3 regions of the Halomonas sp. 3F2F genome follow, and region 1 is predicted to be linked to each of the others. Evidence: predicted binding sites of a transcription regulator. Region 1 holds the regulator's gene; each other region holds the start of a gene.
What was found. Region 1 encodes sigma-54, which starts transcription at its own class of promoters, with help from an activator protein. Its sites were predicted from a motif close to TGGCACNNNNNTTGCTNT; they were not measured.

Region 1 (2,274 bases):
CACGCTCCCTCGCGACAGAGCCTGCCTTTATTCTGCTTGATGAGCCGTTTGCCGGCGTTGACCCGATCTCAGTGGGTGATATTAAAACGATCATTCGAGCCCTCAAAAAACGCCATATCGGCGTACTAATCACTGATCATAACGTCAGGGAAACACTAGATATTTGCGATATTGCCTACATTGTAGGTGACGGTCATATCATCGCCAGTGGCCCCCCTCAGGAAATTCTCAACAACCAGCGGGTAAGAGACGTTTATTTGGGGGCTGATTTCCGCCTGTAAACAGCCACCTGCAAAAAAAATAGTAGTGGTGGCATAGTTATTGCACTTGCACCAAGCCATAACTCGCACTAGGGTGGAGCTTTCTGATTAACGAGTGGTTCTCAGATGGTCATGAAAGCTTCTCTTCAATTGCGTATCGGTACACAGCTGACCATGACACCTCAGCTGCAGCAGGCCATCGCCCTGTTACAGCTATCAACGCTGGACCTCCGTCAAGAAATTCAGCAAGCACTTGATGCCAATCCAATGCTTGAGCAGGAAGATGAGTTCGGCGAACAGGCCGTTAGTGAACCCCAGGAAGTTGAATGGTCCGAAAGCATTCCTAACGAACTCTCAACTGACAGTGACTGGTCAGACACTTATCAAGACCTAGGTAGCCATGGTGCCAGCAGCGAGGGGCCTGACTTTGAGCGTCAAGCCGCTGGTCAAAGTTTGCATGGCCACTTACTTTGGCAACTCGCCATGACAGATTTTTCACCACGCGACCATGCCATTGCTGAAAGCCTCATCGATGCACTGGATGCCAACGGCTACCTAACTCAACCTCTCAATGACATTCGCGAAGGACTTAAAGCCCAAGGGCATGAAGGCCTTAGCCAGCGTGAAGTTGAAACAACCTTGCTGCGCCTTCAACAGTTTGAGCCCACCGGTGTATTTGCTCGCGACCTGCGGGAGTGCTTAATGCTGCAGCTCGCCTCACTACCCGAAGATACACCGCTGCTGATGCCTGCCAAGCGCTTAGTGCGTCAATTTCTTGAAGCGCTCGGTAAAGATGATGTGCGTTTGCTAAAGCGGCGGTTAAGTCTAGATGATGAGCAGCTTGATGACGTAATCCGCTTGATCCGCAGCCTGGACCCTCGCCCCGGGAGCGCCTTTGGCGACACAGATGACAGCTACGTAACGCCAGATTTAGTCGTCCGCCATGACCACGAAGGATGGCACCTGGAGCTAAACCCAGAGGCACTGCCGCGCTTGCGCATTCAACCTGACTACGCAAGCCTCATCAAACGGGCTGACAAGAGCCAAGATAACCAATTTTTAAAAGAGCATCTCCAGGAAGCGCGCTGGCTCATCAAGAGCCTTTCAAGTCGAAATGATACGCTACTGCGGGTGGGCCGAGAAATCATAGCTCGCCAGATAGGCTTTCTGGAACACGGTGAAGAAGCCATGAAACCGCTGATCTTAGCCGATATCGCAGACGCCGTTGAAATGCATGAATCTACTATTTCCAGGGTCACCACCCAGAAATATATCCATACCCCGCGCGGTGTGTTCGAACTCAAATACTTCTTTTCCAGCCAAGTAAGTGGCCAGGACGGCGGCGACAGTCACTCCAGCACCGCCATCCGGGCTCGAATCAAAAAACTGGTGCAAGATGAACCGCCCGGCAAACCGCTCTCAGACAGCCGCCTCGTGGCGCTATTGGAAGAGGGTGGCATTAATGTAGCAAGGCGAACGGTGGCCAAATATCGTGAATCAATGGGTATTCCCTCTTCAAGCGAGCGCCGCCGTTTACGCTAATAAAACAGTGCTAACGAGACAAAGTCTGTCTAGGGGCTTTGCAATAGCGCAAAAAGGGTTACAATCGAAGAACAGTCCGATGGATAAGGAGCACGTCAATGCAAGTAAATATCACTGGTCATCACGTAGATCTGACTGACGCCTTGCGTGACTATGTAAATGAGAAGCTGGAACGCGTTGAGCGCCATTATGACAATATCACCACCGTACAAGTGACCTTATCTGTTGAAAAGGAGCGTCAGCAAGCTGCCTGCACCCTGCATGCTGCAGGTGCCGATCTACACGCAGAAGCATTAGACAATGATATGTATGCTGCGATTGATGCACTAGCGGACAAAATTGACCGTCAACTCGTTAAACACAAGGAAAAAGCACAAGCTCGCGCCCAAGGCGCTGGCGTGCGTTAACTCAATGACGTTGGAAACCATACTTCCCCCGGAGCGCGTGCTGTATGACGTCCCCGGGGGCAGCA
Region 2 (2,274 bases), on a different contig from region 1:
ATTAGGCCAAATAAACCAGCGATTAAACCAGCGGTCGCCAGGGTCAGATCAAACTTGTCGAAGAAGTAGATAGCGGCAATATTATTGATGGTTAGTTCGACGCCAAAGCAGAGCCCGTAAACAATAAACAGCGCCCATACGCGAATATCTTTTGCTGCGGCTAGAAAGCTTTGTACTGCGCTATTTTCACCTGTGGCTTCGGGTAACTCACCGCGGGCGCGCAGGTCGCTAAAGTTGCCATCGGGAGCGTCTTGGGTAAACAGCCAATAGCCAATCCCAGTAAAAAACAGTACGACGCCAGGCACTACCATTGCTAAGCGCCACCCTAGCGTTTCACTAACGCCAAGCATTAGTAGACCTGAGAAGATCAACGGCATCAGAATTTGCGTCGTACCGCCGCCCAAGTTTCCCCAGCCAGCACTTGTCGCATTGGCGGTGCCAACGACATTTGGCGCAAACATCATCGTGGTGTGATATTGGGTGATCACAAAGGATGCGCCGATGGCTCCGATGGCTAAGCGAGCGAGTAAGAAGGTCTCAAAGCTATTGGCAAAACCTATGCCCATAACGGGCACAGCGCCGAGCATCAACAAACCGGTATAGGTTTTACGAGGCCCAATTTTATCGCATAGCACGCCAATGAGCAGGCGGACGATAACGGTAATAGCAACGGAGGCAATAATGGTATTGCCGATCTGCGTTTGGGTGAGTGATAAATCTTCACGGACCACTGCCATCAGTGGAGCGATGCCAAACCAGCCAAAAAAGCAGATATGGAACGCGAACCAAGAAAAGTGGAACGCGCGCATTTGAGGGGTAGAGAAGTTTAATAGCCGAATGCGGTTAGCTTTATTGCGAATGTCCATGGATGGCCTCACAGAGCACGATACGAGTGGGTCAAAACATGGCGCTTGGAAAGGCGCTATGTTGTTAACGAGAACATGCCTTCGCCATTGAAGGGCAGGCTCGACGCACTCGTACCCGTTGGGCCTGGTCCACGCCTACCATCATTCAGTAAGAGTGAAGCAATTAGTTCGCCATAAGATTATTTTAATTTTAAAATCAGTTTCTTATGTGTGTTTGTTTAATAGGTGGAGAGTTTCAGTAGGCTGGTAATGCACCAAGGTGGCGCATCTGCGGTGAAGACGTGCGACACCTGAGTGCTGGTTATTCGTGCAAATAAACAGCGTCAATATCCAGTGTTGAACTTTCACCTATCGCTTCAAAGTGAGTTTCTAGCCAGCGTTCGGCGGCATCACGCCCTTGCTCAAACAGATGACATAGAAACGCCCATTCTGAATTCATTTTGCTAGATACCGAGAGGTCCTCTAGCGCCTGTTCGCCACTGATACGGTGGAAGAGCGCTTGCTGATAGCAGTTTTCGATGCCCTGTTCATCCAGTGTGCGCTTAAGCAGCGCAATCATGCGTATTTCTTTAATCAGGGCGGAATTAAAGGTAATTTCATTTAGTCGATTCATTATGGCTGAGGCAGACGTGGGGACTTCTTCTCTACTGATGGGGTTAATCTGTACCAACAGAATGTCGCGTGCGCTGCACTCCTCCATTAAAGGGAACAGCGCTGGGTTACCCATATAACCGCCATCCCAGTACGCTTCACCCTCTATCTCAACGGCTTGAAATACAAATGGCAGGCAAGCAGAGGCCATCACCGCATCTACACTCATCTCTTCGCGGCGAAAGACGCGCTGTTTTCCAGTACGAACGTTAGTGGCTGTCACAAATAGCTTAAGCTGCTCACAACGTCTTACACGTTCGAAATCAATATGTTCGGCGACAATGTCACGCAATGGATTAATATTCAGAGGGTTCAGTTGGTAGGGGGATACCAGGCGGCTTAAAAGGTCCATAGCCACATAACCCGGTGAGTGATCGAGAGACCAGTTTCCGGTAAGTACATCAAGTGGTGAGCGGCGAATTGGGCTCGCCATACCCGCTCGACTAACCGCTTTCCAAAACTGGTGTAACGCTTGGCGAGCCGTTTCTTTGTTACCGCGGGTGAGGGCGTCTGCCATGACCACACCATTCATTGCGCCAGCGCTTGTGCCACTGATGCCCTCTATTTCGATACGGTCATCTTCAAGTAAGCGGTCGATGACACCCCATGTATAAGCACCGTGGGCTCCACCGCCCTGTAAAGCGAGATCTAGCTTTTTGATCTGCGACATTGCCTTCCCTGCTGAGTGAGTGATTAAAAGCGCAGTAACCCACTCAGCATGGCATAAAAGGGTGTGATATGTGTACGCCTGCTAGGC
Region 3 (2,274 bases), on a different contig from region 1:
CACTCATACGCTAGCCTCCCGTGACTTGTAATCTGATGCAGCGGCGTCATTCACTGGCGTCATTTCTAGACGCCCGTCATCTCGCCCCCACCAGTGGGCTACCCCCTCAGCCCAGCCAGCTGGCCCAGTCGCGTTTGTTCGATATAGCGCGCTGTTGTGCGGCTCAACATTAAGTGCGTGGCAACCTCGAATCACCACCGCTTGATCGACGGTTTCCAGCATCGTGATATCGTTTGGGCCATCGCCCAAGCCCAATGACAGTGGTTGACTGCCTCGTAATGCAGTAAATCGCTTGATTAGCCACTCTACAGCACCACCTTTGTCAGATAAGCGCCCGATCACATGCCAAAAGCGTCCCCCTTGAGTGAGTTCAAGGCCATCGCCTTCAAGCGCAATGCGAAACGTTTCAAGTGCAGCTGCATTATCCTCCCAAATAAGCGGCTCACTCCCCTCCCGCTGCCGCGCTGCTTTCGCACGGATTTCATCAAGCCCAGTTAACGCCATTACCTGCTGAAGACTTAAGTCGCCCATGCGGGTAAACCGAACGCCCAAGCGCTTACGCCAAACGTTTAGTCGCGCTTTAATGAAGCCACTATCAACGCCGGTGTGTTTAATAACGACGCCATCCCGGCCATTACCAGGGCGATCTAAACGCGCATGACACCAACCAGGCGGCAGACCAATAACGGCACCATTTTCAGCAATAAAGGGAGTCGCCGTTAGCCCAAGGGCTTCACGAAGGGGAATGAGTTCAGCGCGAGTTTTACTGGTAACCGGAATGACCGGAACCCCTAGCTGTTTAAGGCGGGCAAGCCAGGGCTTGGCAGGTGAGAAATCATAACTGTGGTGATCTAGTAATGAACCATCCAAGTCGGTGACTACCAAACGCGGTTGAGGCGCTGGGTCTATTGGTGACTGAGCATCACTGGGCAACGCAGTATGCCTTTGTTCGGTCATAGCACCACCTTTTTGCAATCTTAAAAGTCGTTACACACGCCCACTTTTAGATAAGCAACCAAGCAGTTTGTATGCCAATACAATTTTATTGTTAATAATCAGAAGATTGGCTCATAAAAACCAGCTGTCTTTTTATAAGCACCAAAACAACGCAATCATGACGCACCAAAATAGCGCGCAAATAAATTGAAGAAAATTCGACAAGCCCTTGGCAAAAGCCCACAAATAGCTATACTCAAATTGTACCCACTGGCAACCTTGTACACCCCTCACCTGATGCCAGTGGGCTGCAGTGAGACAAGCCCTTTCATACCCGCCTCCCCGGCGGGTTTTTTTGATCTATTCCCTAGTCAACGTGAATAACCACCTCAACGCGACGGTTGCGCGCTCGCCCTTCAACAGTATCGTTATCTTCTAGTGGCTGGGTTGCGGCTAGTCCAACCGCTCGTAAACGCTCCGGAGCAACCCCTGCGGCTTCCAGTGCCTCAACGATCGCAATCGCCCGCGCACTTGAAAGCGCCCAGTTGGACGAAAACTCTGGGGTATTGATGGATTGGCTATCAGAGTGCCCCTCCACCCATACTTCCCCCTCGAAGCGCTGAATGGTATCCATCAACGACCCCACTAGCGTTGAGCCCCCTTCTGTCAACTGAGCATCGGCAGAGGGAAATAGCAACCGATCTTGTACACGCAGGCTGATCCCTTCGGCGACCCGGGAAACTTCAACGCCTTCCAAATTAGGTAGATACGTCGAGGCCTCCACACGCTCAGCCAATCTCTCATCAAGTGCTAATGCGCTATTCATCGCCACATCAGACACTTTTTGTACATTAATAGGTGGACGGTCGGTGAGCACTACCATGTAATCCGCCAACGGTGAAACAGCCTGACGCTCATCGGTAGGCAGCAGCAACTGCGGAAGACTACTAGTGACAGCCGATGTCTGCGTATCTATCGAGTCTTCTTCAATCCGCGCCAATAAAGGTGGCGCCTCCACAACAGCAGTGCGAGCTTTAGGCAACCCTGCCACACCCAACGCAGCGCTAATCGCAAACGGGCTGAGCGTATCACTACTAGGTGATACGCCGAGTACCGTGCGCTGCTGGCGGACTTCAGCAAGCGCATCCGGCAGGGGTATTTCTCTAGCAGGCGATGACTCATAGCCGTACTCATCGGCTGTTTCTTGCTGAAACAATGATGGGCTTGTCACATTTGCCGCAGCAATAATAATAACGAACAAGGCTACCAGTAGCGTCATGATGTCAATATAGCTAATCATCCAACCGCTATTACTTTCATCTTCTGGATAGGCAGTTA

Region 2: the regulator sigma-54 is predicted to act here: its motif matches at 1,023-1,040, upstream of INT21_RS01690 (NarK family nitrate/nitrite MFS transporter).
Region 3: the regulator sigma-54 is predicted to act here: its motif matches at 1,017-1,034, upstream of INT21_RS17745 (HAD-IIB family hydrolase).

Annotation. Positions count from the first base shown of each region.
Region 1 covers NZ_JABUZE010000130.1:86,323-88,596, forward strand. Annotated here, with positions in the region: gene lptB (LPS export ABC transporter ATP-binding protein) at 1-281, shown strand, start outside; gene INT21_RS12925 (RNA polymerase factor sigma-54) at 387-1,802, shown strand; gene hpf (ribosome hibernation-promoting factor, HPF/YfiA family) at 1,901-2,209, shown strand; gene INT21_RS12935 (PTS sugar transporter subunit IIA) at 2,214-2,274, shown strand, end outside.
Region 2 covers NZ_JABUZE010000017.1:65,596-67,869, forward strand. Annotated here, with positions in the region: gene INT21_RS01690 (NarK family nitrate/nitrite MFS transporter) at 1-866, opposite strand, end outside; gene INT21_RS01695 (patatin-like phospholipase family protein) at 1,168-2,187, opposite strand.
Region 3 covers NZ_JABUZE010000175.1:77,424-79,697, reverse strand. Annotated here, with positions in the region: gene INT21_RS17750 (glycosyl transferase) at 1-7, opposite strand, end outside; gene INT21_RS17745 (HAD-IIB family hydrolase) at 4-957, opposite strand; gene INT21_RS17740 (OmpA family protein) at 1,304-2,274, opposite strand, start outside.